3 regions of the Ruegeria sp. AF5 genome follow, and region 1 is predicted to be linked to each of the others. Evidence: riboswitches for the same ligand, from Rfam matches in the RefSeq annotation. Region 1 holds a riboswitch; each other region holds the start of a gene.
What was found. Region 1 has a riboswitch for cobalamin ahead of ACR0DS_RS02620 (ABC transporter substrate-binding protein). Riboswitches for the same ligand answer to the same signal wherever they lie in the genome.

Region 2: linked by a shared signal. The riboswitch ahead of ACR0DS_RS03805 (DUF1636 family protein) and the one ahead of ACR0DS_RS02620 (ABC transporter substrate-binding protein) in region 1 are both predicted to bind cobalamin.
Region 3: linked by a shared signal. The riboswitch ahead of ACR0DS_RS19540 (DUF4198 domain-containing protein) and the one ahead of ACR0DS_RS02620 (ABC transporter substrate-binding protein) in region 1 are both predicted to bind cobalamin.

What each region holds. Positions count from the first base shown of each region.
Region 1 is NZ_JBQFYZ010000001.1:527,494-537,811, forward strand. Features, by position in the region: gene ACR0DS_RS02610 (AAA family ATPase) at 1-1,724, shown strand, start outside; gene ACR0DS_RS02615 (hypothetical protein) at 1,741-2,757, shown strand; cobalamin riboswitch at 3,490-3,682, shown strand; gene ACR0DS_RS02620 (ABC transporter substrate-binding protein) at 3,836-4,840, shown strand; gene ACR0DS_RS02625 (FecCD family ABC transporter permease) at 4,855-5,886, shown strand; partial or broken gene ACR0DS_RS02630 (ABC transporter ATP-binding protein) at 5,883-6,392, shown strand; gene ACR0DS_RS02635 (GlxA family transcriptional regulator) at 7,283-8,233, opposite strand; gene ACR0DS_RS02640 (GntR family transcriptional regulator) at 8,400-9,110, shown strand; gene ACR0DS_RS02645 (dihydrodipicolinate synthase family protein) at 9,118-10,035, shown strand; gene ACR0DS_RS02650 (aldehyde dehydrogenase) at 10,041-10,318, shown strand, end outside.
Region 2 is NZ_JBQFYZ010000002.1:65,578-75,895, reverse strand. Features, by position in the region: gene ACR0DS_RS03850 (ABC transporter transmembrane domain-containing protein) at 1-528, shown strand, start outside; gene efp (elongation factor P) at 582-1,145, opposite strand; gene ACR0DS_RS03840 (DUF6280 family protein) at 1,365-1,685, shown strand; gene ACR0DS_RS03835 (cobyric acid synthase) at 1,842-3,299, shown strand; gene ACR0DS_RS03830 (hypothetical protein) at 3,303-4,091, opposite strand; gene ACR0DS_RS03825 (TolC family outer membrane protein) at 4,165-5,583, opposite strand; gene ACR0DS_RS03820 (protein-L-isoaspartate O-methyltransferase family protein) at 5,678-6,331, opposite strand; tRNA gene ACR0DS_RS03815 (tRNA-Cys) at 6,556-6,629, shown strand; gene ACR0DS_RS03810 (NAD(P)-dependent oxidoreductase) at 6,808-7,803, opposite strand; cobalamin riboswitch at 7,906-8,110, shown strand; gene ACR0DS_RS03805 (DUF1636 family protein) at 8,205-8,579, shown strand; gene cobW (cobalamin biosynthesis protein CobW) at 8,584-9,639, shown strand; gene cobN (cobaltochelatase subunit CobN) at 9,643-10,318, shown strand, end outside.
Region 3 is NZ_JBQFYZ010000026.1:13,640-23,957, forward strand. Features, by position in the region: gene ACR0DS_RS19520 (energy-coupling factor ABC transporter ATP-binding protein) at 1-211, opposite strand, end outside; gene cbiQ (cobalt ECF transporter T component CbiQ) at 208-987, opposite strand; gene ACR0DS_RS19530 (cobalt ABC transporter permease) at 987-1,550, opposite strand; gene cbiM (cobalt transporter CbiM) at 1,547-2,158, opposite strand; gene ACR0DS_RS19540 (DUF4198 domain-containing protein) at 2,165-2,950, opposite strand; cobalamin riboswitch at 3,083-3,281, opposite strand; gene ACR0DS_RS19545 (ROK family transcriptional regulator) at 3,402-4,592, opposite strand; gene ACR0DS_RS19550 (substrate-binding domain-containing protein) at 4,782-5,801, shown strand; gene ACR0DS_RS19555 (ABC transporter permease) at 5,909-6,982, shown strand; gene ACR0DS_RS19560 (ATP-binding cassette domain-containing protein) at 6,982-7,758, shown strand; gene ACR0DS_RS19565 (nucleoside/nucleotide kinase family protein) at 7,755-8,390, shown strand; gene ACR0DS_RS19570 (aspartate/glutamate racemase family protein) at 8,431-9,141, opposite strand; gene ACR0DS_RS19575 (GntR family transcriptional regulator) at 9,138-9,842, opposite strand; gene ACR0DS_RS19580 (thiamine pyrophosphate-binding protein) at 9,954-10,318, shown strand, end outside.

The DNA.
Region 1 (10,318 bases):
TGTTGATAAAACAAACAGTGATGAACTCCGCACCGGATAGGGCTATTTCTCTAAATGGTCCATTACTCCAGCTCGGAGGCTTTACAGATATTGGAAACTTTCCAAGTGGAACTCCAGAGAAACTGAAGACAGTAAGCTTTGGCTGGGATATGTCTCGCGCTAAAAACGACGACACTGGCACATTCGATGGGAATTATTATTCCGATACGCAGCCCTCTCAGATTAAGGTTGATTTTGATCTATCTTCGGCGGCGAGATCTCTCTCTAAGGTTTCAACCGAAATGCATCCCACATTGGAGCGAGCAAATATCACGTTAATTGTCGACGACGAGAGTGAGGATGAAGGCTCTATGCATTACTTCCTCAATGTTCGGCGTTCATCTGGAAGAGGTAAGAAATTCAAATACGATTCGTCTCATATTGGTTCGGACCGTGACCCGAATGAGTATTCGATTAGCGAAATAGACGAATACACGGAAGGGCAATCTTTACGAAAATTGCCAAGGGCTAAAATATTAGGATGTGGTTTGCGCAACTTCTTTCCAAGTGAAGTTTTCATTCGCTATGATCGGGGATTGCACTCTAAAAATATAATCGAAAATCAACTCTTTGAAAACGCACGATCAACTCTGCGCGCTCGCTCGACACTAATACCTGAACCTGTAGTGGAAATACTTCGAAGATTGGCAACCGGTGTTTTTGATACCGCTGAGCAAACATCAAATTCGGAACGCTCAAAGCTGGATTTTTCCAAATTGACGGATCGTGTTTCTGTTCAAGCCCTTAATATGACCCTTCGTCGTGTTCATCCATCTACCAGAAGACGGATTCAAGAGGTGTTTCGCTCCCATAAAAAAGAAATTTCGGATGCTCTTAAAGAGAACATCCCATCCGATCTTCTAATTACACGAACAGCTCCAGAGGTTGTGAGAGACTTACCTAATATTGCATCCAATTTCTTTAAATTTCATGTGCACTACGTGGGACCCCTTCGCGACGAGCCCAAACCCATATATTCTTCCCGACAAATATCGAACTCAACTGATGTTGGACCAAGAGGAGAGTATACCGCCGCAGTATTAAGCCTAAATGAAAAAACAAAAATTCGTTACATTGATCCCAGATCAATCAAAAACGGATATTCAGGCTATTTGGAAAAGGAAGCGCTTCTTACTACGGCTCTTTCTGAATGGCTAACTTATCTCGGTGTTGCCACTAACGTTTCGGTCTCCGACAAGGGAAACCTTGGATATGAGCTAAAGGTTAAAACTTCGACGGATGCTACCCATAGAGATTTAACAAATGTAGGCGTAGGGGTCAGTCAGGTACTGCCTGTGCTCATAACTGTATTACTTGCTAAGCCCGGAGCGGTCGTGCTCCTCGAACAACCCGAGCTCCATCTTCATCCAAGGGTTCAATCGTTACTTTGCGATTTTTTCCTAACGGCGTCGAAACAAGGCAAGCAATTGGTTGTGGAGACACATAGTGAACACATAATTGAACGCCTAAGACTACGCGTTGCTCAGGAAAACGATACTAACATTCTTGATGACGCCATTATTTACTTCTTTGGCGGCGAAGAGGAAGACGTTCGCAAGGTTGAATTGTCCGAGTATGGGGCCGTTCTGGATTGGCCAGAAGGTTTTTTTGATGAGTCGTCCAACCAGACCTCAGAAATTTTAGATGCTTCAATGAGAAAAAGAATCGCAAAAAAATCCAAGTAATACACGAGCAATAAAAATGCAAATTCAACTCAGCGCGGACCCATCACTTGTTTGGATTTCTGATTCGAAGGATCACCCTGATTTTACAAATGAAGTCCTACATAGGGTTATATCTTGGCTGAAATTGGCGAATCGAAATCATGTAAAAATGCACGTTGACCTGAATGCGACTATTAAGCTCTATGAAACTAGTTTGGTTCCTAGTGAAAATCACATTACGGAACTAGTTAACAAGGCCGGCTGTGAAGGTGTTGTCGTTCCACAGGAGCTTGCAAAGCTCATCAACGAGATTGTGATCGCGTCATGCGACTTGCCGACTCCGCCTGATAAAATTGCAGAATTTACAAACTTAGGGTTGGATTTGTCTGCGGCTATTCCGGATGGGTCCAAGCGAGATCTTTCAAAAGAGGCTTTCCTAAACTTCTGTCTTTCATGGGGGACCTCACAGGAAGATCTTTCATATGTTTTCCCCCGTGTCTCTCAAGAGATTGTGGCCACCAGTAATGAAATTCGTGTGGAAACGTTCGAGACAAGCGAGCCAAAAGTATTTGATGATTGTGATGTCGGCTTGGAAGTTTCGGTATATGGAATGGTATCAGGTTTTTATGCGTCGCTCGACCCTCGTAAGATCTGGAGCTCCGCTTCTAGCGAGCTGTTTCTTGAAGAGGCAATCAGATCACTTGCGTCCCAAAATAATATTAATCACACCGCGCTAAAGCCATTTTCATTTGGATCCTCATTTTTTGCAACAGCCAAGAAAAATGGCGGTATATCGGGTTCCATCAGCTCTGTGTTAATGAACAAAATTTATGCAATTGTCACTGGTAGTGACGGAGTCGCAATTTCAAGTTTTAGAGTGGAGGCGAAACAGTCCGCCCCAGTAAGAATTAGGCACTCAGATAAGGCTGAGGCGCGTCGAGTTCATCTTACACAATGCCACGAAGGCTATAGGCTGATGTTTTGGGAGCTGAATGATGGGTCTTTGGAGTTTGCCAATGTTGGTCCGAAATTCGAAGAAAAGATCTATCCTTAGAGTTTCAATACGGCGACAACCGTGGGCACTGCGAAAGCTGGTCGCGGCATTCAGTGCAGCTATTGGGGCCCAATTAGATCAGGTTGTTACGCATTGCAAAGCCACTTTTTCTCGGACATAGCTGCCGATGGTTCAGTTGCAACGAAAGCCCGCTTTGTCCGCATAGCTGACAAACACGATTTGCGGACACCCACTTAAAATGCCTACTCGTTCCGTTGCACGCGATCTACGCGCTCGCAAACAAGTACTTTCAGAACCGGCGAAGGTACATGGCTAGCATATCCTTAATTCAACCCCTTCACTTCAAGTGAATATTCTATAATTCGGGTCACATAAACTACCCTGACTGCACAGGCTCGGGGCAAATGCCCAAATTTGGGTAGGCGTGTCACATTCCCTTTCTTTTTTGCCAATCTCATCGTCAAATCTGTCCAATGTCACAAAAAATGACAAAACGAATCACATAACTTCATTGAAAATCAATATGTTGTGGTTTAACAAATTTTAGAAGTTGGACTATCTGATGTTTTGGTACCGTGTATCGTAGGTTCGAATCCTACCACCCCAGCCATGATTTTCCCTAATATCACACACTATGAATCTGGGTCCGGATTTTGGCGCGTTCTCAGCGGCTTTTCTGATATCAGCGCCATGTTGAGACGCGCAGGTGCATGCTCTTGCGAGAAAATAGGAAAGACCCCGGAGTTTTTTCTTGCCGCAGGGTAAGTGTTAAGGTACCCGCGTTTTACCGGTCCCGATGTGGCTAAGAGGGAATCCGAGGTGCCTTTTGGTGCCAACCGGAACTGCCCCCGCAACTGTAGGCGGCGAGCGCTGTCCATTTCCGTCACTGGGCCATTTTGGTCTGGGAAGACAGGACAGACAAAGACCCGTCAGTCAGGAGACCTGCCGGTATGAAACCGAAACACGCCGGGCGGGGTTGTCCGGGGAGGTTGCCGAAGAAACGCGCCGGGCGGTCTATTTTCTACCCTGCGCTCACGGCAGGCAGTAAAGCGCCTGTTGCTTCGGTAAATGCCCATTCACCCGTTCTCTGGTCATTGACACATGGAGATCGATTGTCATGTTTCTACGCACTGGCCTGTTTGGCCTTTCCTTGCTGGCTACCAGCGCTGCCGCCGAAGGAAACTTTCCCCTTTCTATCGAAAACTGCGGTCACTCGGTCACGTTTGACGCGCCAGTGACGTCGTCAGTCACGGTCGGCCAGGCCGCGACCGAGGTGCTTTATGCGCTGGGTCTGGGCGAGCAGGTTCTTGGAACTTCGGTCTGGTTCAACGAGGTGCTGCCTGAATATGCCGAGGTGAATGCCAAGGTAGAGCGTCTGGCGGACAATGATCCCAGCTTTGAAAGCGTTGTTGCCAAGCGGCCGGGACTGGTCGCAGCGCAATATGAATGGCATGTCGGACCCGAGGGCATCGTCGCCACGCGTGAGCAATTTCACGAACTGGGCATTCCAACGTACGTAATGCCTGCAGATTGCATCGGCAAAGACAATACGGTCGGCGGCGATGGCACCCGCCTGCAAGCGTTCTCGACCGATACGCTGTATCAGGGTATCGAAGAACTGGCGGCAGCCTTTGATGTATCCGAACGCGGCACGGACCTGGTTGCCGAGTACAAGGCCCGCGAAGCCGCAGCCGTCGCCAAGGCGCAAACCGTGAAGCTGGACGATGTGTCAGCCGTATTCTGGTTTTCCTCTCCCGAAATGGAAAGCGACCCGTTTGTGGCCGGACAGAAAGGCGCACCGGGATACATGATGAGTAAATTGGGTATCCGCAACGTCGTCGAGACGGATGAAGAATGGCCAACAGTGGGCTGGGAAACCATTGCCAAAGCCAATCCGACGGTGATTGTTATCGCCAAGATGGACCGCCGTCGCTTTGCTGCGGACGACTACCTGAAAAAGCTGGAGTTCCTGCGCACTGATCCGGTGACCAGCCAGATGGATGCGGTCAAAAATGACCGGATCGTCATTATGGATGCGCAGGCCATGGACGCCACCATCCGCGCAATCCCGGCGCTGGAGGATCTGGCCGAGAAGCTGGATACCATCGGAAACAACCTGTGAACGAGGTCGCCGCAATTTTACGGCAGGGTTTCAAGGCTGCGTGCCTTACCGTGCCATTGTTGATTGCGGCGGTTCTTGCGGGCGCGATGATCGGTGAAACCTCTCTGTCGCCCGATTTGGTTCTCTCCGTTCTGGCCAACAAGCTGGCCGGAGCGGACTTTCCTGTAGACCCAATTGATCAGGGTATTATCTGGAGCTACCGGATTCCTCGCGCTCTGGTCGCTGCGTCCTGCGGTGCCGGTCTGGCTGTCGCAGGGGTCGTGTTGCAGGCTTTGCTGCGCAACCCGTTGGCCGACCCTTACATTTTGGGCATTTCTGCCGGGGCCTCGACGGGTGCCGTGGCTGTAACCATCGCTGGTTTGGGTGGGGGGGCCTTGTCGCTGTCTTTTGGCGCGTTCAATGGCGCGCTTTTGGCTTTTGGTTTTGTCGCGTTGCTGGCCCGAGCCGCTGGCGCAGGGGGCGGACGGGCTGCGACGGCACAGATCGTCCTGGCGGGAATTGCCGGGTCTCAGTTGTTCAATGCGCTGACGGCCTTCATCATCGCCAAATCCGCCAATGCCGATCAGGCGCGCGGGATCATGTTCTGGCTGATGGGAAACCTCAGCGGCGTGCGCTGGCCGGATGTGTATCTGGCCATTCCGGTGGCCCTTGTCGGTTGGCTCATTTGCCGCTTTCACGCCAGAGCACTGGACGCCTTTATTTTCGGCTCTGATTCAGCGGCCTCGCTGGGCATATCGGTACGTCGGGTGCAGGCAACCCTGATCTTTGCGACCGCACTTACAACAGCTGTCATGGTTTCTATCGTCGGATCCATTGGCTTTGTCGGGCTGGTCATCCCTCATGCTGCCCGGTTCCTTGTGGGACCGGGGCATCGCAGGCTTATCCCAACCGCCGCCTTGATCGGAGCGGTCTTCCTGATCGGCGCAGATATCGTGTCGCGCATCATCATCCCGGGTCAGGTTCTGCCGATTGGGGTGGTCACCGCCCTGATCGGTGCGCCTGCCTTTGCCGTAATTCTGGTGCGCGGCCAGAGGAGCGCCCGATGAAGATCGAGGCGAAAAACCTGACATATTCCGTTCGCGGCAAGACTTTGCTGTCAGACGTATCCTTTGTCGTGGAGCCCGGCGAAACACTTGCTTTGGTCGGACCTAACGGTTCAGGGAAATCAACGCTGATGCGCCTGCTGGCGGGGTTGGTACGTCCGGTTTCAGGAAAAGTCGTCATAGCGGGTCATCCCGTTTCGCATTTGTCGCGCAGACAAATTGCCCAACGGATTGCCATCGTTGAACAACAGGCTGATACGGCCGAACGCGTGACTGCACGATCCGTGGTCGAACTGGGCCGCACGCCCTGGCTGTCGGCCTTACGGCCGTGGCGCGCCGAGGACACCTGGCAAGTCGACAAAGCCCTGCAAACCGTGGAAATGGCCGATATGGCACACAGAGAATGGGCGACATTGTCGGGAGGAGAGCGCCAGCGACTGCACATCGCACGCGCTTTGGCTCAGCAACCGGGACTCTTGCTTTTGGACGAACCGACCAACCATCTGGACATTCATCACCAACTGTCGATCCTGAACTGTGTTCGAATTCTAAAAGTGACGACAGTGATGGCGCTGCACGATCTGAATCAGGCGATGGCCTGTGACCGGGTGGCTGTTTTGTCAAAAGGGCGGCTGGTCTCTCTTGGCCCGCCCGAACATGCCCTGTCTTTGGAAACCGTTTCAGAAGTTTTCGGTGTCAAAGCACAGTGGGGGTATAGTACCGGCGGGACAGAACGGTTTCTGTCCTATCATCTGGACTGACGGCTTCCGATCGCTTCTGGTCGTACTGGATATCAGTGTCGTCAGCGCAGCATGCCAGATACGTACAATCTACGGCCTCAAAGCCATATTCCAACGGCGCGCAATCTTGACCCGGGTTTCCTCACAACCCGTCAAGTTGCCCGTCGAATGCTGTCTTGATTCTGACCTGGATTGGATTCGTTCGTTTTTTGCCTTCAAAGATGATCGGCAGGCGCGTTGTCCGAGCGTGGGTCGACCAAACCTCAGTGATATGTTCACTACTTGTTTTGAACCGTGAAACAGATTCCTTTTAGAAACCTCTGAGGCCTGACACAAATCACGACACGCCATCAGGTTGAACAGATTGCGGCGACCGCATGTCGATATTGCAGATTACCCACAATCAAAGCCTCAATCTGAGCCTTAAATTAACGGTAGATTAACGAAACAGGGCACAACAAATCTCTGGATGACAAGTTCTTGATATACTTATGCCTATATCGAGATTTATTGGTGGGTAATCCTGCCGGTCTGTTGACTAGTCCAGTTTTTAACGAGGGGGTATCCCGGCAGGATCAGGGGGTGCCAGATCAGGCCAGTTCGAGGCCAACAGATCGCGGCACCCCCGCCGGTAAGCGCGAACCAGCAACCCATCTTTTTCAGTTGATCTTGTTGCGTTGCGCGTGCGGCGTGATGCCGAAACTGGATCTGTACACCCTAGAGAAATGACCCGGATTTTCGAAGCCGCAGGCCACGGCGACTTCGGTGACCGACGCCTCGGTTTGCAAAAGCAGCTTCCGGGCCCGTTCCAGCCGCATTTCCATAAAGTACCTTTTAGGGGAAGTGTTTAAGTATTTGCCAAACAACCGTTCAAGTTGACGGGTGGAAATACCCAATTTGTCTGCAATGAAGGATGGGGAAACTGGGGTTTCCAGGCTGTCCTGCATAATGTCTATCGCCTTTGCCAGATGGGCATTGCGCATTCCATTGCGCGATTGCAGCGAAACGCGCTGCTTGGCGGTCGCATTACGCACCGTGTTATAGACCATTTGATCCGCAACATCGGTGGCCAGCTCTTCGCCATGGTCGCGTTCAATCAGATGCAGCATCAGGTCTGCGGTCGCGGTCCCACCTGATGCGGTAATGTGTTTTTCGTCGGCGACAAAGACGCTGCGCACCAGATTGATATCCGGAAAGGCTTCCATGAACGCGTCGTGGTATTCCCAATGGATCGCCGCCTGCATACCATTGAGGAACCCGGCCTCGGCCAGCAGCCACGCGCCGGAACACAATGCCCCGATCCGCGTTCCACGCGCTCGTTCGCGCCGCAGTGTGGCCAGAAGGGAACGGGTCACGTGGTCACGCATGTGAATGCCCGACAAAACAAAGAGCTGATCGCACTTGGACAGTTCCTCAAGTCCGGAATGCACAAGGGTGACGGACCCATTGGAAGACACGGCCTGCTCGCCCTGTTCGGATACAAATGACCAGCGATACAGCTCTTCGCCACTTACAAGGTTGGCGATTCTCAGCGGCTCGACCGCACAGGAAAAGGCGAGGTGCGAAAACTCCTCGACCAGGATGAAGGCGAAGTGCTGCGTCTGAGGCATGAGCAGGACCATTTCCAAACTGGGCCGACGCCCGAACGTGAGTCTATTTTGCAGACATCCATGCTGCACGAGATTTTTTTGTATACAAGTTGTATTTTTTAGAAATACAAAACTGTGACCTCCGCGATTCGAACGCGGCGGCCACAGGACATAGTGAGGCCAAAGGATGAAAGACGAAGCCAAGTCGCGCAAAAATGCGCTCAGAGAACACCTGAAGATGTCCATCCTGACGCTGCGCCTTCGTCCAGGTGACGATCTGGATGAGGCGCATCTGTCCGATGAATTCGGCCTGTCGCGCACGCCTCTGCGCGAAGTGTTTCGTCAACTGGCTGGCGAAGGCTATCTGGATCTGCGAAAAAACCGCAGTGCCCGTGTTTCGGAAATGTCCTACACCACACTGCGCGATTTCTTCCTTGCCGCGCCGATGGTTTACGGGGCCATCCTGCGTCTGGCGGCAGTGAACGCGACTAACGCGCAAATCGAAGAACTGAAAGCGGCTCAGCAAGCATTCAAAGCTGCCCTTCGTTCAGGGTCGGCCGAAGATCGCGCACTTGCCAACAACCGTTTTCATGACGTGACTGGAGAGATGTCCGGCAATGTCTACCTGCTGCCGTCATTCAACCGGCTGCTGATCGATCATGCACGGATTGGCATGACATTCTACCGGCCACAGACAGTTGAAATGTCCGAAAACCTGTCGCTGGCCAGCCAACAGCATGACGCGATCATCGCAGCCATCGAGGCACGCGATGAAGCCGCGGCGGCGAAACTGGCCGAGGATCACTGGAACCTGTCCCGGGATCAGATCGGGATGTTCGTGATGCCTGACGCGCTGGATGTGCCGATGGGTATCCCACCATTTTCGAAACCCGCATGAGGACGGAATGAACCCGATTTTCAAGTTTGAAGGGATATATACCCCTGTGGTCACCCCCTATCACGACGATGGCAGCGTGAACTGGGACGCCCTGTCCGACGTGATCGAATACCTGATCGAAAATAGTGTGCACGGCCTGATTTCCGGCGGATCCACAGGTGAGAATTATGCCCAGACCGTGCCGGAGCGGCTGGAACTGGCCAAATTCACGCATCAGCGCCTGAAAGGGCGGTTGCCCTTGGTGGTTGGCACGGGCGCGATGCTGACTTCGGACTCAATTGCGTTGGCCGCGGGCGCGCGCGACATCGGCGCGGACGCCATCCTGTTGGCAAGCCCGCCCTATTCGGTACCGACGGATCGCGAAAACGCGCTGAACGCGCTGGCCATCGACAAGGCCGCCGACCTGCCGGTGATGCTGTACAACTATCCGCACCGTACCGGCACAATGATGGGGGAAGAGTTCCTTGACCGCGTGGGTCGGAGCCGAAATTTCTGCGGCATCAAGGAAAGCTCGGGCGATATCAACCGGGTGCATCTGTTGGCGCGGGATTATCCGCATATCCAGCTGGGCTGTGGCATGGACGATCAGGCACTGGAGTTTTTCGCCTGGGGCGCACCATTCTGGGTTTGCGGCGGTTCGAACTTCCTGCCAGCGGAACATGTGGCATTGTATCAGGCCTGCGTGATCGAAGGCAACTTTGCCAAAGGGCGCCGGATCATGTCAGCGATGATGCCGCTGATGCGGGTGCTGGAACAGGGCGGCAAGTTTATCCAGACCATCAAGCATGGCGTCACCATGAGCGGTATCGACGCGGGTATCATGCGGCCTCCGCTGAAGGGCCTGAACAAAGATGACAAGCGCGCGCTGGAACAGGTGACGCGCGTGCTGAGAAAGACAATCGCCGACATCGTGGCAGAGGGGTAAGAGACATGGATCTGCTGACACAGGACGAATACAAATCCATCGCCGCAGGTCTGAGCCTGCCGACAGGTGCCTTTATCGACGGCGCATTCCGTCCGTCGTTCTCGGGCCAGACCTTTGCGACAGAGAACCCTGCAACCGGTGAAAAACTGACCGATATCGCATCCTGCGATGGGGCGGATGTGGATTTTGCGGTCGCGAAAGCTCGTGAGGCGTTTGACGATGGCCGCTGGAGCAAGCTGCATCCGTCTGATCGCAAGGATATATTGATCAGGTTGTGCAAGCT
Region 2 (10,318 bases), on a different contig from region 1:
GTTGGAACGCTGGTCAGCGTGATCGGGTACATATCCTCAACGCAGCCAGGCCTTGGCCTTATCGCGTTTTCCATGATTGTGCCGCAGATCATTATCGTTCTGGTGTCGCAACGCAAAGTGAACACGTTTGTCGCCGAACGCGTCCGCCTTTTGCGCAGCGCCACTGATAGGCTGACCACCGAGGATATCGATGCCGTCGAGCGGGATATCAATGCCCTGTTCGACGACATCTATGACACAAGGCGGCGCATGTTTCTTTGGAAGCTTTCGGCCAAGTTCCTATTGAGCGTAATCAACGGCGCCGGAACCGTAGGTATTCTGATGTTGGGCGGTTATCTGGTGCTGCAAGGAAAGACCGATGTCGGCACGGTGGTGGCCGCGATCAGCGGGCTTGGCCGGATACAGGGCCCGACCGCGTTCCTGATCGCCTTTTACAGACAAGTCAGTGCCAACCGCATCAAATACGAACTTATGTTGGAACTATTCGGCCCGGACCCCGCGCATTACCGGTACCGCAACAGTGCATAAAAAAGACCGCGCAGCGGCTGTCTGCGCGGTCTGATATTAAAAGCGACGAAACGTCACGCGCGTTCGGAATATTCCATGGTTTCGGTGTTCACGATGATCATTTCATCCTGACCGATGAACGGCGGCACCATGACTTTCACGCCATTGTCCAGAATTGCAGGCTTGAACGAGTTCGCGGCGGTCTGACCTTTTACGACCGGCTCAGTTTCGACGATCTTGCAGGTCACTTTCTGCGGCAGTGTCGCGTTCAGCGCTTCACTTTCGTAGAATTCGACAACAATCGTCATGCCATCTTGAAGGAACGGACGACGCTCGCCCAGCAAATCCGCTGGCAATTCAATCTGTTCGTATGTTTCGGCATCCATGAAGACCAGCATGCCATCGGTTTCATACAAGAACTGCTGATCCTTCTGTTCAAGGCGCACACGCTCAACCTTGTCAGCCGAGCGGAACCGTTCGTTCAGTTTCGAACCATTGCGCAGGTTGCGCAGCTCGACCTGCGCGAAAGCGCCGCCTTTTCCGGGCTTCACATGGTCAACCTTGACCGCGGCCCAAAGGCCGTCGTTATGCTCAAGCACATTGCCGGGGCGAATTTCGTTCCCATTTATCTTGGGCATTACATAATTCCTTCACAAACGGTTGATGCGTCAGTTGCGCCTCCTATATCTGGCGGGAACATACCTGACAAGACAACCAAACCTAGTGCTGCACGTGCAGCGAGATATGCAAGTGACGCAACGCAACTATGCATATTAGCTGTATCCGAATCGCACTTTATCGGTCATAAGGACCGTCACGCCGAAAATTGCAAGAGCAAGAAAAACAAGGAAGACGAGATGAGAGATTTCGTTGACGGCACTGCCTTTAACAACGAACAAGGCAATCGTGCTCGCAAACTTTTCGCGGCCGTTGTGTTGGCCGCACTCGATGACGCCATTGCCGATGACAAGAAGTATGGCAATGGCCCGGAACAAATCGCCCGTTGGGCGCGCTCGCGCGATGGACGCGAAGTGCTGTCTTGCGCGGGAATCGACCCGAACGAGCGGGTTGTCAGCGGACTGATGGAGTTCGTTGGCCGTGGCGTGCGGACCTCGGTCGCGCTGTCGCGTGAAGAAAGCGAGCGTCGCAATGCCGCTCAGCAGGCTGAAGCTGCCTGATCCAAGGCTGTTTCAACTCAGAAAAAACGCGCTCTGCCATCAGAGCGCGTTTTTCTATGCGTATCCCACCACTATCCCGGGCGTCAGGGTGAGTTCGGGGCTTCCCCTGCCCGCCCAAATCAGGTCATCTGCGCCTTGACAGGTAGGAGACAATCCATGGTTCGCGCCATCATGATTCAAGGTACCGGCAGCAATGTCGGAAAATCCGTTCTGGTGGCAGGGCTTGCGCGAGCTTTCACACGGCGAGGTCTTCGGGTTGCGCCCTTCAAGCCGCAGAACATGTCGAACAATGCTGCTGTTACGGAAAACGGTGGGGAAATCGGTCGCGCGCAGGCCCTTCAGGCACGGGCGGCAAGGCGGGCGACACATACCGATATGAACCCTGTATTGCTGAAACCCGAAACAGATACCGGCGCGCAGATCATTGTTCAGGGGCAGCGCGCGGGCACCATGAAAGCCGGTGATTACCGCAAGGATAAATCCAGACTGCTAAGCGCCGCATTGGAAAGCTTTGACCGATTGTGCAGCGACGCGGATCTGGTTCTGATCGAAGGGGCGGGCAGCCCGGCCGAAACAAACCTGCGCAAGGGTGACATCGCCAATATGGGTTTTGCCTGCGCTGCGAATATTCCGGTGATACTTGTCGGCGACATTCACCGCGGCGGTGTGATTGCACAAATTGTTGGCACTCAGGCGGTTCTGGATGACGGCGATCTTGCTCGAATTCAGGGCTTTGCCGTCAATCGGTTCAAGGGGGATGTATCCCTTTTTGACGAAGGGCGCGATGATATCGCCTCTCGAACGGGATGGCCCTGTCTGGGGGTTGTGCCATGGTTTCAAGACGCCTGGAAGCTTCCGGCCGAAGATATGATGGACATCCGTTCTCACACAGGCGGCACATGCAAGGTTGTTGTGCCACAACTTGAACGGATGGCGAATTTCGACGACCTTGATCCCTTGTCTGCCGAACCCGGAGTGAGCGTCGAGATCATTCCGGCCGGACACCCTTTGCCGGGCGATGCCGATCTGGTTTTGCTACCGGGCAGCAAGTCAACCATCGGAGATCTGGCCTATTTCCGTGCACAAGGCTGGGACATCGACCTGTTTGGTCATGTCCGGCGCGGCGGGCATGTGCTGGGTCTTTGCGGTGGCTTTCAGATGCTGGGCAAGACCATTTCCGACCCTGATGGCGTAGACGGTCGACCGGGTAAGGTCGACGGGTTGGGGTTGCTGGATGTGGACACAGTCATGGGAGGACAAAAGCAAGTTGTCCTGCGTACGGCCCATGCGTTGCCGGACCGAGAGCCAGTCACCGGATACGAAATCCACATGGGCCATACAGACGGGCCGGATTGCACCAATGCATGGCTTGAGGTCGAAGGCCGCCCTGAAGGCGCGGCCAGCGCAAACGGGCGGATCAAGGGAAGTTATCTGCACGGTATCTTTTCGTCCGACGCATTCCGGGCGCGGTATTTGTCAACGATAGGCGTGACCTCGGACCTGTCCTATGAGGACGGCGTCGAGCAAGCGCTGGACGATCTGGCCGATCATCTGGAGCGCCACATGGACCTTGACCTGCTGCTCAGCCTCGCGCAGCCCCCGCACCGTGGCTGAGAGTTACTCCAGATCCTGAGCCGCAAGAGCGCGGGCGATCTCTCGCCTGACCATCTTGCGCACATTTCGTGTAATCCGCTCACCCATCGTTCCTTGCAGCTCGGCGCGGACAACCTCTGCGATCAGGGTGCGCAGAGCGTCTTCATCCATGTCGATCGTCCTGACATTTTCGTCGGAACCAGGTTCTTCGGCATCAGCATCAGACACAACAGCCTGAGACGACCGGATGAATTCCGCCTGACAAGATGCGTCTTCGGCCTGCTGAACCGCCTCTGGTTCGTCACCACCGGCAGCATCAATCGACATCGCAGCGGCAAATTCTTCTTCGACATCCCATGGCAGCGCGTGTGACGGTGTGCCCGAATACGCATCCTGGCTGTCACCGTCCGGTTCCCACTGATCTTCTGTTTGCGCAATTGCCGCTTCCAGCGCTTCGATCTTTGCACTCAGGCTGTTTGTTGCATCATCCGACGGGGCGTGTTTCGTCTCGGCTGTTTCTGGCTTGTCCTGGTCAGCGTTCGCAGGTTGACCCGTCTGAACGATGTCACAGGTGCGCAACAACATGGGCTTGGCGGCATCTGAAACTTCGGGTTCCGACACAGCTTTAGCGGGAATCACCCCCAATTGATCTGGTGTGCTGATCCGCAAAGCATCAGTAAGCACCAGCCGCCCCGGCTTTCGTGCTTTAGTCGTTTGATCCGAGACGGTTTTATCACGACTGTCTTCACTGACCAGACGTTTGACCGAAGACAGAACGTCTTCGATCCCTGCTTTCACGACATTATCAGACATTGTTCTCTACCGCTCTATCCTTGGATCGAGTGTAGCCAAACAATCCGCGCCTCACAACAGATAGTATTGGCGATCAGTCCCGGCGCAATGCTTTGAGAACGCGATCCAGATCCTTGCTTTGCTTACTGACCTGTGCCGGCGCATTCTTGACCAGATTGTAATACAAAGTCGGATCATAGATTTGCACCGCCAGCCCAAGACGCTCGGCTGTCAGAAGGCCCTGCGCCTGCAACAACTGATAGGCAGCCCGCGACCGTTCGGTGCGCGAAGCGACTTCTGCCAGCTGTGCATCCAGCAAATCCTGTTGTGCATTCAATACATCCAGAGTTGTTCGCGCGCCCAGAGTTGCCTCTTCCCGGATGCCATCAAACGCCACCTGCGAGGCGTTAACGCGCTCGGTTGACGCCCTCAGACTGGCGCTGGCCGCCTGAAACGCCGCATACCGGTCGGTAACACCCTGCGTGATGTTCTTTTGAACGTTCAGCAGATTCGCACGCGAGGCATCCCGGCTGGCCATTGCGCGGCGGACATTTGCCGCCAACCGGCCACCCGCGTAGATAGGTTGTGTGAAGTTCAGCGACACGGTCGCGTCGTTCACATAGTCATTGTTGTCATAGCGCTCGGACACGCCAGCATCGGCATTCAGGCTGACATTCGGCCCAAGGTTTGCCCGCTGTTGCTGCACGACCAGATCAAACGCCCTGACCTGATGCTGAGCCGACAGAATGGCCGGGTGGTTGCGTTGCGCCAGGTTCACAGCTTCAGCTTCGGAACGCGGCAGATTGGGCAGGCTCGGCTGACCAGCTGTTCGCCCCGGTGCCTTTCCGACCGCGTTCACGTATTCGGCCTGCGCAATGCTCAATTCACCGCGTGCCACAGCCAGATCCGCCTGAGAGCTTGCCAGCTGCGCTTCGGACAATGCGACGTCCGTCCGGGTTACTTCGCCCACTTCGAAGCGGTCATTCGACGCCCTAAGTTCCTCTGCCGACACATCCACGTTGTTCTGGCGGATCGCCACGGTCTCTTCTTGCAACAGGACGCCCAGATAGGCATTTGCTGCGCGGATAAGAACCTGTTGTTCGATATCGATCAGGGTTTGCCGGGTCGATAGCACCGTTTCCTGCGCCGACTGCTTGCCCAGCACCGACGCGCCGCCATCATACAAAAGCTGGCTCAGCGTCAGGCCCGAAAAGAACCGCGACGGCTCGTTTGTCGTCACGACGTTATTGACCCGCGAACGGGTGTAATCCTGGCTGACCTGCACGGTCCAGTTGATGATTGGCCGCAACGCGGAAAGCGCAATGGCCACATCTTCATCCGCCGCTCGCAGCAACGCCCGGTTCTGCTCAAGCAAACCACTGGTGTTATACGCGCCGATGAACGCATCCGTTATGTTGTCTGCCCACGCTGCACGCCCTGGCATCACGCTCATGGCAAGTCCTGCGGTCACAGCAAACGCCCTGACCAGCTTACCTGTCGCCGAACCACGCATACCAAAATCCTCTCAAACGAAATTACACTGCCCTACAGGCAGTTTGCGGCCTTCTTTTCAACTAATCAAGGTGATAGAAAAATCTATCGGCGGACTATAGCGAAAATGCACACTCTGCCGAAAAACCTTCCAGAACCGGCGCATTGGCATTGAACACATCACGCCAACTGACGCGGCCCCCGGTTTTTCGACCAATCCGAACTGTACCCAGGTTGCCGTTGACAAACAGACACACGATCCGACCGTGATCCTTGAGTTGATCCAACAGGGCATTGGGCACCTGCTCGACACCGCCCTGCACCATGATCGCATCATAGGGGCCGTGTTCTGACACACCCTGCTCCAGCGCGCCGACGTGGATAATAGCGTTGTGCACGTCAGCTTCGGCCAAGAGGCTTTGCGCCTCGGCTGCAAGGGTTTCGTCGCTTTCAACACCCACAACCAACTCAGCCATCCGCGCGGTGACAGCCGTGGAATATCCCATTGCCGGAGCGATATCGAGGACCATCTCATCCTTGGATATGTTCAGCACGTCCAGCATTTTAGCCAGGGTTCGCGGCTCCAGCATGCTGCGCCCGTCACCCAGATCAATCAGGCCGTCCACATAGGCCGCCTCGCGCTGAGAATCGGGCACGAAGCTTTCCCGCGGAACACTCAGCATCGCCTCAATGATCGGGAACTTGGTGACGTCAGAGGGGCGGATCTGTGTATCAACCATTGTGCGGCGCCGGGCTGCGAAGTCAGTCATTGGATATCTCGTCTCATTCCCAAAGATGTCGGGCTTGTGCCATATCCTGAACCTTCCAGCAACGCCCCTGTTGCCGCAACCTGAATCTTGATCACCTCCTTGGGCGTGGACGTCGGCAAATTTCGATCTTGCCGGCAATTTCGCGCGCAATCCACTGGACGCCCCAGAGGAAAGCTGTTAAAAACCCAGTCACACCACGGCAAGTATTTGATTTTACTTGAAAAGGCGAGTTGGCGGAGTGGTGACGCAGCGGATTGCAAATCCGTGTACACCGGTTCGATTCCGGTACTCGCCTCCAGCTACATCCAAATCGCTGACTTGGCCCCGCAGTACGCGCGTGTGACGCTTGGTATTTTCAGACGTTCATGGCCCGCGATTCTGTCGAACTGCGGGCCAGATATGGCGTGTTTTTTCGGAACACCTGCCTACCCCTGCTCGTTCACGGGGCGCGATGTAGTCTGGTGTTTGCCTTACCCTCAGGCGCGCCCTTGTGGCACAACCTCGTATCCCGGCTCTTCCGGCTCATCGTCCGTCATTTCGGCTGGAAAGCCCGGGGCGGTGATATCCAGGCCGGTTGCCTCTTCCAGCCGTTTGATAATATTTGGTGAAAGCTCGCGTTCGCCATATCGTGCGATACCATCGTTAAAGATGTTGATCATCACCGGGTTGATTTCCAGTGGCACCCCGGCGCGGTCGGCGACCTCCTGAAACAAACCGATATCCTTCTTCACCAGATCCATGGTGAAGGAAATATCGCGCGACCCGTTCAGGATGACCTGGCTTTCGGTTTCGTGCACGAAGGACGTGCCGGACGAGATTTTGATCGCCTCATAGGTCGTGTTCAGATCCATCCCCGCAGCCTTTGCCGTAACCAGTGCTTCGGCGCAGGTGATCAGGTTGGCGGTGGCAAGATAGTTGGTCATCACTTTCAGCACCGAGGCCGAGCCCAGCTCGCCGGTGTGCAAAACCCGGCGGCCCATTGTCGTCAGGAACGGCAGAATTCGTTCAAACGTTTCCCGGTCACAGCCCGCAAAGATCGAGATATTGCCCGTCGCGGCACGGTGGCACCCGCCAGAAACCGGGCAATCCACTGCTGCACCGCCGCGCGATATGACTTCGGCACCCAGGCGTTTGACTTCGGCTTCGTCTGTGGTCGACATCTCCATCCAGATCTTGCCGGGGCCCACTTCGGGCAACATCTCCTTCATGACTGCGTCCGATGCTGCCGGAGACGGCAGACAGGTGATCACCGCATCGCAATCGCGCATCAGCTGGGCGGGCCCTTCTGCCGCCTTTGCGCCTTTGGCGACAAATTCGGCCACCAGTTCTGCGTTCAGGTCATGAACAGTCAGGTCAATGCCATTGCGCAAAAGGGATCCCGAAAGCTTGCCGCCAACGTTACCCAGACCGATAAATCCCACTTTCATATGACGCATCTCCAAGTTCGTCGTTTTCCCGTCATGCGACCACATACCGAACACGCACTTCATGCCGCCGAACGACGCCTACAGGTCGCTTTTTTCACCTTGGCTTATTTGTTGCGCGCGAACCGCTTGACAAGCGGGTCGGCGGTGCCGCATGTCCCGGACGTTGGTGTCGGCAACAGCCGATGAAAAGGGAATGCGTCAACGGTTCATCCGCCAAACGCAGCCGCCCCCGCGACCGTGACCGGAGAGGATGCCCAATGCCACTGGCCTGTGCCGGGAAGGCGGGACATCCGACAGAGCGACCGCTCTGGCATCCGCAAGCCGGGAGACCTGCCAACACCCGAAGTTGAAACCGGGCGGGGTGTTCCGGTGTCGGGTCCATGTGCAGACGTGGTGCCCGCATGAAACCCCGTCCCCCGCGAAGAGGATTTGGGGGGATGAGAGACATGACCGAGACCGCACCGGTAGAACTACTGGTCTGCACGACTTGCCGCCGGGGTCTGCCCGTCGAGGATGACGCTGAGCGTCCCGGCACATTGTTACACAAGGCCTTGGAACAGGCTGCCCTGCCAGACGGTATTACTCTGAAACCGGTCGAATGCCTTTCGAACTGCGATCAGGGCTGTTCCATCGTTCTTCGGGGCGGGCCGGATCGCTGGACCTTTGTTTACGAGAACCTGAACGAAATCGATCACGTCGATGCCATCATCGATGGTGTGACCAAGTATCTGGCCACAGACGATGGTCTGGTGAAGTGGCGCGACCGTCCTGAACATTTCCGCAAAAACTGCGCCTCGCGCATTCCCCCGATTGGAGGCTGAGATCATGTCGAACCTAGAAAAACTTCCCGTCACCGTGATCACCGGCTTTCTGGGCTCGGGCAAAACCACGCTGGTGCGCCATCTGATGCAGAACCCGCAGGGAAAGCGTCTTGCGATTGTTGTTAACGAGTTTGGCGATGTGGGTGTTGATGGCGACATTCTGAAATCCTGCGCGATACCGGATTGCCCTGCGGAAAACATCATGGAACTGGCAAACGGCTGCATCTGCTGCACCGTGGCCGATGACTTCATCCCGACCATCGAGGCGCTGATGGCGCTGGAACCGCGCCCGGATCACATTTTGATCGAAACATCCGGCCTTGCACTGCCCAAACCGCTGCTGAAAGCATTTGATTGGCCTGATATCCGTTCGAAAATCACCGTTGATGGCGTGATTGCGCTGGCCGATGCCGAGGCCGTGGCCGCCGGTCGCTTTGCTCCGAACGTTGAAGCGGTGGATGCCCAACGGCTGGCTGATGACTCGATCGATCACGAAACACCCTTGTCCGAGGTGTTCGAAGATCAAATCTCGTGCGCGGATATCATCCTGCTGACCAAGCCCGATCTAGCAGGTCCCGAAGGTGTCGCGAAAGCCAAACAGATCATCGCCGCCGAGGCACCGCGGCCGCTTCCCGTTGTCGAGGTCGCCGAGGGTGTCGTCGACGTACGTGTCGTGCTTGGCCTTGAGGCTGCCGTCGAAGATGACATGGACGCGCGCCCGTCACATCACGATGGCCATCACGATCATGAGCATGACGATTTCGAGAGCATCATCGTCGAGTTGCCGGAACAGACCGACCCTGCGGAACTGGTAGCCAGAATCGAACGTCTTGCGACTGAGCTGAATATCCTGCGCGTCAAAGGCTATGCCGCCGTCGCTGGCAAACCGATGCGCCTGCTGGTTCAGGCTGTCGGCGCGCGGGTTCGTCACCAATACGACCGCCCGTGGGAGCCCGGTGAAGAGCGCCGCTCGCGCCTGGTCGTGATTGCCGAGCATGACGACATCAAAGAAGCCGAAATCCGTGATATCCTCGTGGGTGTGACCGAGGTTGCCGAGTAAGTCATGCACGTCGTCTTTCGCGAAAGCCACGGGCTCGAGGAAACCGAGACCCCAACCGATCTGGGCCAAAGCCCGGGTGATCTGGTTGTGCTGTCCTTTTCCGACAGTGACCTGGGCGCTTTCGCGGCGGGCTGGCATCGCGGCGGCGGGCCTGAGGGGCGGATGCCCACGATGCGGCTAGCCAATCTTGCGGCGCTGAAGCACCCTCTGTCCGTCGATACCTATGTCGAACAGACACTTGAGGGCGCAAAGGGCATCCTGATCCGTCTGATAGGTGGCGTGCCCTATTGGTCTTACGGGCTGCAACAGGTTCTGGCACTGGCGCAAGCCAAAGGCATCGCGTTAGCCGTTTTACCGGCGGATGGGCGTGAAGACACTCGGTTGGATGAGTATTCGACCCTGCCCCTCTCGACCCTGAGGCGGCTGGCACATCTGTGTGACACCGGCGGCGAAGTCGCCGCGCAGGCCGCATTGGCCCAGATGGCCTTGGCAGCAGGGCTTTATGCCGGGCCAGTGATGGGCGCGAAAACCCTGCCCGAATGCGGTGCGTGGTGTCCAGATCAGGGTGTCGTCCCGGTGGGTTCCGCATTCCAGAGCGATACGAAACGCATCCTTGTCACCTTTTATCGCGCGTATCTGACATCCGCAGACACCGCCCCGGTCGCGGCCCTGATCCGCA
Region 3 (10,318 bases), on a different contig from region 1:
CTTGCACCCTTTGCTGACCAAAGATCGTGACCGTGCCGGACCGTGGGCGCTGCAAGCCAAGCGTGATACGCAGCAAGGTCGATTTTCCCGCCCCGTTCGGGCCCGTCAGCGACAGGCGTTGACCGGCGGACAGGCTGAGGCTGGCACCGTCAAGAACGGGTGGCTGACCGGGGTAGGCAAAGCAGATATCTTCAAGCGCAATCAGTGTCATGCCAAATCCAGTATGATCAGACCCGCGCAAAGGGCACCAAGACCTGCGGCAAAAACGATGTCCCTTCGGGTCAGGGCAAAGTCCTGAAGCAGCAGCATACGGCCTGAAAACCCCCGGCATTTCATCGCATCAAGTATGCGTTCGGATCTTTCGATCGCGCGCACCAGCATCATGCCCACGAGATAGCCAAAGCTGCGATAGGTGTGCCAGTTTGTTGCCGGGCGAAATCCGCGTACCTTCATGGCCGCGCGCAGGCGCAGGTATTCTTCCCGCAGAACCTCGATATAGCGGATGGTGAACATCAGAAGGTGAACCAGCTTTTCGGGGCAGCGCAGGCGGTGCAGGGCGTGGCCAAGAGTGACCGGCTCCATCGTGCCGACCAGCACCATAAGGGACAGGATGACCGCGTTGGCCGTCAGAGCGATCTCGACCGCTTTCCAGAAACCCTGCCAGCTTGCGGGAAACCCCCAGAGCGTGAACATCGGGTCGCCGGGCATGGAGAATGGCAACAGCACCAGCATGAAAAGGATGAACCCATCCATCATGGCCATGCGTTTCAACGTTTTCCGCCAGGGCAGACGCGACGCGGCAAGAAGCGAAAGGGACACCACCAAAGCCGCGCACAGCGCCGTCAGCGAGGACACCGCGACAGTCACCACCGCGAAGACAACCGCCATGACGATCCGCATCCTTGGATCAAGCGGGTTGATCGCGCCGCGCCGCTGCGCGCCCGCTTTGACCAGCGTGCTTTCCTGTTGCCCCAGAACGTGCGCCATCAGGCCGCCAGCTTGCGGCGTGCCGCAAAGTAAAAGCCCAGACCAAACAGACCGACGATATATCCGATCCCACCCAGAACAGTTTGCAGGTCATTTTGTTCGCGGTAGGCGGCGATTTCCCGACGCAGCGGGCGCAGCTCATCCCGCACGGCCCTGGCAATGACCTGTTGTTGTTCATCGCTGAGCACCGCCGCTGTCTGGGCAGGTGCGTTTGTCGGCGCGGTGTCGGGTTCCGCTTCAACGCCCATGATCCGGGCGACATCCGCAGCGGGCATGGTGACCTCGGTCACATGCCCGGCACCAAGGTTTGCAAAGAAAGTATGGGCCACCGGCGCGTTTGGCGTGTAGATAAAAAACCCATCTGCATCTGTTACGATACGGCCCAGCTCGGCTCCGTCCGGGCCGTTGACGATGACCTCGGCCCCGCTTGCCATGTCACCGTTGGAAAAGCCGATTTCGCCTTCGATGGCGTCACCGGATTCAAACACTCCGGCGATGACCTTATGCGCCAAGGCAGGTACGGGTGCGCAGCACAGCACCAGAATGATCGCCAGGTACCTCATGCGACCGCTCGTTTGACAAACAGCTCGGGCTTGACCTTGCGCGCCAGCAAAACCGCGAACCCAGTCAGGATCGCCTCGATCGCCATGACAGGAATATGTGCAAAGAAAACAAGCTTGGCCGCTGGCAGGAATGCATCCCCGGACAGGGCCAGTGAAAACGCAACCATGCCGGTTGTGGCGGCGATGGCAAAGGCACCGCCGACCCCGCCCCATATCGCACCTTGCAGAGGTGAGCCATGGGCGATCAGGCGGCCAAAGATCAGCCCGGCCAAAACCGCGGGCAACGCGATGTTCAGGGTGTTGATCCCCAATACCGTCAACCCGCCAAAGCCAAAGAAGACGGCCTGCAGCAAAAGCCCGACGAACAAGGCCGGGAATGCGGCCCAGCCCAACAAAAGCCCGGCCATACCGTTGAGGATCAGATGCACTGACGAAGGGCCAATCGGCACATGGATCAGCGATGCCACGAAAAAGCTGGCAGACAGCACCCCCGCAGTGGGGATGCGATCAAGATCCAGCGACCTGAGGCCCATGGCAATCCCACCCGCCGCAGCGACTGCGCCGCCGATCACGACAGGGTTGGACAAGGCTCCGTCAACGATGTGCATCTACGGTTACTCCAAATCCCAGGCGCGGATCCAGATGACAGCGTCCTGACTGAGTTCTTTGCCATTGTGTTCGGTCACGGGACCGGCGCCGAGTGCGGCAAATCCCCAATATCCGGCTTTTGGAACGCCAAACGTGAAATACCCGTTATCATCCGAAGTTGCGACCAATGCACCACCCGGCATCGGCGAGACCGACGGGGCGGAAGCGGCCGCGCTTTCCATGTTCGGTTCTGCGGCCATGTACTCGATCTCGATCTCGGCACCCGCAACCGGTTGGCCTTCGGCCATAACCCGACCTGTAAACGTCGAACCCGCGATGATGTTGGTTGGTTTGTTGAGCGGGATGATCTCAACCGGCAAGCCCACCGGGTTCATCCAGTCGGTCGGCAGTTCATTGCGGTTCAGGAATGCCTTGGCGATCTGCTGGATATAGATATCCTCGGATTCCTCATAATAGGGCTGGGGAACAGTCACCAACACATAGTCGCCCGACCGTTTGACGGGAACATAACCCTTGAATGCCGCGCCTTCGTTTTCGCCGCCGGTGAAACGTACGGGTTCCAAGGTATCCAGCAGATCGGTTTTCTGACCGTTGTGGATCACGTAGAATTCCTGCGGCTTGTCCAGATCCATGACATGCCCGTTCGAGAACGGATGCCAAAAGATCAGCTTGACCGGAACATTCCCCGGTGCGTCGATCATGGTGTCAGCGGTGTATTCCAGCAGGAAATGCGCATTTGCCATCGCTGGAAGCGCCATCGCCACAGCGGCTGCGGAAAGCAGCTTGGTCATCAATAGTCGTCCTTGTCCCATCGCACCAACCCCGGTACGAGATGCGTTTTGACTGCGGGGACGTCCAAGCTAAGCTGCTTTTTCAAGCATCCTGCTCCGACGCACATCCCGTCGCCGATTAGGAGTGCCCTTGTCAAAGGCACATGTCCGGCAGGTATCCTGACTTGCGGGTCAAAGCGTTGGGCTGGCCTTCCCGGATTAACACCAGTGGCACTTCAGCCCTGCTCGCCGCTTACAGTTGCGGGTGCAGTTGCGGAATTGGGCCAAAGCCCGCACCGCATTCCCTATTGATTCCAGAGCACGCCCCGGAACCGGACATGCCGAGCGGCTTGCCAGACTTCTTCGGCATCCGTCAACGATCAATTGCGCTGGCTGTCAAAAAGTTTAGCGGGCGATGCCCTTTTTCCGGCGGATCCGCTTTGGATAAAGGTCGGGGTTTTCAGGGATGAACCTACCCTTCGAGCAGGTATCTTTCCGACAATGGCAAACTGGCCGCCCCCAATGAGCGGGCATCCGGGCCTGCCGTCCCCGCCAGCACCAAGGGCCGTTCAAGCCCGGTCAGGTTCATATGGGATAGTTTGAGCTCAACCCTTTCCACCAGCCGCGCCTTGATATCAGCAGGCATCCAGCCATCAATCTTGACACATTCGAAATCGATCAGGCTGCAAGAAGAGACGATGGCATGGGCGATTCCGTGCGCCGCCTGGTTCAGCCAATTCTCAAGGTGGGTTTCCGGTACGTCCCAATGCAGTGTCGTTTCCCAGATTGAACCGGCTGTTGCGGCATTTCCACCAACCGCACGCTCCAGCACATAAAGACTGGCGACATCTATCAACGGTTTCACTCCGCCCACTTCGTCCGGCACAGGCAATGGGCCAAGCGCACCGGCATTTCCCCGCCCTGAAAAGATGGAGCCGTTCAGAACCACCCCGCCCCCGATGAAGAAGCCGACATAGAAATACAGGAAATCTCGTGGGCCTTCCGCCGGGCCAAACACCAGCTCGGCACCGCAGGCGGCCGTTGCGTCGTTTTGCAGGAAAACCGGCACGTCATAGCTAGCGGCCAACGCGCCTTTCAGGTCCGCGTCACGCCACGGATCCATTTTTTCCTGAGGAACCTGCAATGTTTGTGCCCAGTCCCAAAGGTAGAACGGCATGGCAATCCCAAGGCCCGCGATTCTGCTGCGCGCCTCGTGCGACATTGACGCCATCACTTTGTCGAGGCTTTCTGTGGAAAAGCTCAATGTCGCCTCGGGCGTCGGAAAATCATAGGTCCGCCGTTCGCGGTGCCTGACGTTGCCAAGGAAATCCGTCAGCACCAGTTCGGTACTGCGCCGCCCGACTTTGAGCCCAAAGAAATAAGCGCCATCCGGGTTCAGGCGCATGGGAACCGAGGGCTGTCCGACTTTTCCCCGGATCGGTTCGCCCCGCAGAAGCAGCCCATCGGTTTCCAACTGGCGCATGATGACCGAGACCGTCTGCGCCGACAGCCCGGTCATCCGCGCGATTTCAGATTTTGCGAGGGCCTGATGGCGCCGGACCAGTGACAGGACAAGCCGTTCATTTCGGGCCCGCATTCCACTTTGGTTGGTGCCGCGCATATCTGGCTCGCGTACGCCAGTGGTATTGTCCAAAGAGTTCATTGCAGACACGGCCATCCCCTTCATGACGACAATGTTGAAACCCTTCCTTTCTGTCAATAATAAATAAGAGTGATTTATTTATTGACTCGAAATTCGAATCTTGTGATGGTTTTCACGTTCGATCGGGCCGGTTTTCGCCCGATCAAACGTATGCCCGGACGGGCATTGGGAAAACTGGGAGGACTACCGATGAAACTTGCGAAACTTGCAGGCGCCACGGCGCTGGCGGTTACGGCCATGGCAAGCAGTGCAATGGCCGAAGGTGAAACCGTTTGCCTGATCACCAAGACGGATACCAACCCTTTCTTTGTTAAAATGAGAGAGGGTGCCACAGCCAAAGCCGAAGAGCTTGGCATGACGCTGAAGGCCTTTGCCGGCAAAGTCGACGGCGACCACGAAACTCAGGTTCAGGCCATTGAAACCTGCATTCTGGATGGCGCAAAGGGTATCCTGCTGACCGCGTCGGATACGTCGTCCATCGTTCCGGCGGTGCAGCAGGCCCGCGATGCCGGGCTGCTGGTGATTGCGCTGGACACCCCGCTTGAGCCTATCGACTCGGCCGACGCGACCTTTGCCACCGACAATTTCCTTGCGGGGCTTCTGATTGGACAATGGGCAAAAGCCACTCTGGGAGATGCGGCAAACGACGCCAAAATCGCCACGTTGGACCTTGCGGTCAGCCAGCCCACTGTGGACGTGCTTCGCAATCAGGGGTTCCTGCAGGGGTTCGGTGTTGATTTGGCCGATCCGAACGTGATCGGCGATGAAGACGACCCGCGTCTTGTTGGCAGCGATGTCACCGCTGGCAACGAAGAAGGCGGCCGCCGCGCGATGGAAAACCTGCTGGCCAAAGACCCGATGATCAACGTGGTGCATACCATCAACGAACCGGCGGCAGCGGGTGCTTACGAGGCGCTCAAGGCTATCGGGCGCGAAAATGACGTGCTGATCGTTTCCGTCGATGGCGGCTGCCCCGGCGTGCAGAACGTGGCGGACGGGGTCATCGGCGCAACATCCCAGCAATACCCGCTGCTGATGGCATCGCTGGGCGTTGAGGCTGTCAAGAAATGGGCGGACGAAGGGACGAAACCCGAGAACACACCCGGTAAGGACTTTTTTGACACTGGCGTGGCGCTTGTGACGGATAAGGCCGCCGACGGCGTCGAGTCCATCTCGGTTCAGGAAGGCATGGACCTCTGCTGGGGTTAAGCTGAACGTACGGAAGGCCGCTGCGCGGCCTTCCACTTATCAAAACCACCCACACGCCCGAAACCTTGCTAAAGTCGTCATAAACCTGACGCTTTGGGGGAAGTTCCATGTCCGATTCTTCACGACAAGCCGACGATTTCGAAACCGCCGCAAAGGGCAGCCCAGAGCAAGTTGCCGAATTTGACGATCACCAACGCGGATTTGTCGGAACGGTTCAGCATTTTCTGCATGTGAACCCGTCGCTGGTCCCGCTGATCGTCCTTGTCGCTGCAATCGTCATCTTTGGTGTCTTGCTGGGCCCCAAGTTCTTTTCGCCCTTTGCGCTGACATTGATCCTGCAACAGGTTCAGATCGTCGGGATCGTGGCCGCGGCGCAGAGCCTTGTGATCCTGACCGCAGGCATCGACCTGAGTGTTGGGGCCATCATGGTGATGTCGTCGGTTGTGATGGGGCAATTCACTTTCCGCTATGGAATGCCGCCTTCGGTTGCGATTGTGTGCGGCCTTGCTGTTGGCTCGGCAATCGGGGCCTTGAACGGGTTTCTGGTCAGTCGCATCAAGCTGCCGCCTTTCATCGTCACCCTTGGCATGTGGCAGATCGTTCTTGCGGCGAATTTTCTTTATTCACAAAACGAAACGATCCGGTCGCAGGAGATCGAGGAACACGCCGCCATCCTGCAACTGTTTGGTGCCAAGTTTAACCTGGGCGGGGCGGTGTTTACCGTTGGTGTTGTCTTCATGCTGGCGCTGATCCTCGTCCTTGCATACGCGTTGCGGCACACGGCCTGGGGCAGGCATGTCTATGCCGTCGGGGATGACCCCGAAGCGGCAGAACTGTCTGGTGTCAACGTGCACCGCACGCTGATATCCGTGTACATGCTGTCCGGGCTGATCTGCGCCTTTGCGGGCTGGGCCCTGATTGGCCGGATCGGGTCGGTTTCGCCAACCTCGGGCCAGCTGGCCAATATCGAAAGCATCACGGCGGTCGTGATCGGAGGGATATCGCTGTTTGGCGGTCGCGGGTCTATTCTGGGGTCCCTGTTTGGTGCCCTGATCGTGGGTGTCTTTACGCTTGGGCTGCGGTTGCTGGGCGCGGATGCACAATGGACGTTCCTGCTGATCGGCATCCTTATCATCGCAGCGGTCGCGGTCGACCAGTGGATCAGAAAGGTAGCAGCCTGATGGAACCCATTCTCAAAGGACGGAACCTTGTGAAACGCTACGGCAAGGTGACTGCGCTGGATCACTGCGATTTTGACCTGATGCCGGGTGAGATTCTGGCGGTGATCGGCGACAATGGCGCGGGTAAGTCGACGCTGATCAAGGCAGTGTCGGGCGCAGTGACGCCAGACGAAGGCGATGTCTGGCTTGAAGGTCAAAAGGTGAATTTCCATTCACCAATCGACGCGCGTGAAGCCGGTATTGAAACCGTCTACCAGACGCTTGCCATGTCCCCTGCCCTGTCGATTGCGGACAATATGTTTATGGGGCGGGAAATTCGGCGAAAGGGGCCGCTCGGGTCGTGGCTTCGAATGCTAGACCGTCCGGCGATGGAAAAGTTCGCCCGCGAAAAGCTGAGCGAACTGGGTCTGATGACCATCCAGAATATCAATCAGGCCGTCGAAACCCTGTCGGGTGGACAACGTCAGGGCGTTGCCGTGGCACGTGCAGCGGCGTTCGGGTCCAAGGTCATCATTCTGGACGAACCGACAGCAGCACTGGGTGTCAAGGAAAGCCGCAGGGTCCTTGAACTGATCCAGGATGTGAAATCACGCGGCATTCCGATCATCCTGATCAGCCACAACATGCCTCATGTATTCGAAGTCGCAGACCGGATTCACGTGCACAGGCTGGGAAAACGCCTGTGTGTGATTGACCCCAAGGACTATTCGATGTCCGACGCCGTAGCATTCATGACCGGGGCCAAGGACGCACCGCCCGAGGATCAGGCTGCATGACCGGTGGCGGCACCGCCCCTGACGTTCTGGCCGACAGCATCGTCGACGCCGTTGAGGCGCTGCCGCCGGCCCGACACCGGCAACTTGTCGCGATTGCGGGCCCGCCCGGATCCGGGAAAAGCACCGTTGCCAGCCTTGCCACGGCCAAGCTGAACCGGCGCGGCGTGTCAGCAGGGCTTGTGCCAATGGACGGTTTTCACTTTGACAACGCGATCCTGAAGGAACGCGGGCTTTTCGCCCGCAAGGGCGCGCCGGAAACCTTCGATCTTGCCGGGCTTCATGCCTTGCTTGTGCGTTTGCGCACCGAAGATGAAGTTGCAATTCCGGGCTTCGACCGAAAGCTTGATCTGGCGATCGCTGCCCGATCAATGATCTCGCCTGATCAGCGGGTCGTTCTGGTTGAAGGCAATTACCTTTTGCTGGATGAACCGGGCTGGGTGGGCCTTCATCCCTTATGGGCGCTCAAGGTGTTTCTGGGCGTCGATCTTGCTACACTGGAAACCCGGCTCACCGACCGTTGGGTTGGGTTTGGGCTGGACAAACAGGCCGCAAGAGAGCGGGCGCTTTCAAACGACATTCCGAATGCCGAGCGGGTGATCCGGAACTCGGTACAAGGCGACCTGAACCTGTGACATCTTAGGGCGGGTCAGTCAGAGCGCCCGTGTCACCTGTCTAGTAGGTGGGCGGCACAAGACCGGCCTGAAACCATGTCACGAAAGACACGATAGAAAACACGGGCAGCCCTGTGGCGCGCTGAATATCGGGTGCGTAGGGGCACATATTCGTGCATTCCAGCACGATCGCGCCAAGATCGGGGTGTTTCGATGTCAGGGCCATTGCGGCTTCGACATTGTCCTTGCGGGCCTTTTCCACATCAAGGCCAAGCTCATTTCCAAGGATTGCGCGGGTGAACTCCGCCCCGCCTTCGGTCGTGCCGATAGGCGTGTCCAATGGAACATTGGCAGCCAGCAAATGGTCTTGGGTCAGAGTGGAGGCTGATATGGTCAGAACCCCGGCGCGTTTTCCCGCTGGCAGGATGCGGTTGACCATTTCAACCTGCATCAGGGACGATGTGGCCACCGGAACAGGCACTGCCTGGGCCAGCTCTTTTTGGAACAGCGACAGAAACCCGCAATTGGTGGTAATCCCGTCCACACCATCTTTGACAAGCTCCTGCGCCGCGTCGATGAACACGTCGAGCATGCCTTCGGCTTTGTGCCGGACCACCCGATCCGGCGAAGCATCGCGCACAATGCGATAGTGAACCGGAAAGGGCCAGGTCTGCGCGTTGCCCATATCGCCGGGAATGCGGGGAAAGCGGGCATCCAGCATCAGAATGCCGACAGACGCGCCGTAGATGGATTTTCCGCCCTGCGCGATCATCGCGCAACCTCCTCGATGATACGGGTCGAAATATCGTCCGACCCTTCCATGTAGATGTTCGAAATCCCGTGACGCACGGCATCCTGCACCTGATCCATACGTTTGGAGATATGTGCAGCCAGAACCCGTGCCGCCTCATCCGCGTTCCGGTTCATCAAAGCCTGCATGACGCGTTTGTGTTCGTCCTTTGAGCGTTGCACGCGGTCGAGACTCATGGAGATCCAACGGATATAGCGGATACGGTCATTGATCCGCGTCAGGGTTTGCAACAGTTCCATGTTTCCGGACAGCTTCGCGATACCCAGATGAAACGCCTCATCCCGGTTGACGGCTTCTTCAACAGTCAGACCGGTGATGTCGATGCCCGTTGCGTAAAGCTCATCCCGCAGCAATTGCAGGTCTTCGTCCGATGCCTTGGCACAGGCCGCGCGCACCGCCGCTGTTTCAATGATCTGGCGCAGTTCGAACAGGTCGAACACGCTTTGCGCATCCAGCGGGCGGCAGAAAAAGCCTTGTCCGGGGCGGAAGTCGAAAAGCCGTTCGGCAACCAGACGGTTCAACGCCTCGCGCAGCGGGGTGCGGCTGACGCCCAGATCCCTGGACAACGCCACTTCGTTCAGGCGGTCGCCGGGGCGCAGGCGAAACGAAACCGCCATCGCCTTGACCTGATCATAGATATCGTCGACGCGCGGACCCGCCATTACCCCTGCCCTTCTTCGTTTGAATCACAGGTGCCACACGCTGAACTTGAAATCAATATACAAAACTGTATACAGGTCTGCGTACAGTTTTGAAACAAGGGACTCGCAACCATGACAGGGACAAATTTTCTGACCGGAGCCGAAGCCATGGTGCGCATGCTGGAAGCGCATGGTGTGACGCATATGTTTGGCCTGTGCGGCGATACCACTTTGCCCTTTTATGATGCCCTTGCCCGGATGGATCACGGCATTCAGCACATTCTGACACGGGACGAGCGGCACGCAGCCTATATGGCGGATGGCTATGCCCGCGTCACCGGCAAGCCCGGCGTGTGCGAGGGCCCGTCCGGCGGTGGTGCGACCTATATCTTGCCCGGAGTGGTCGAGGCCAACGAAAGCTCGGTTCCGATACTCGCGATCACGTCAGATGTGGCAACGACCAGCCGCGGCAAATACCCGTTGACTGAACTGGATCA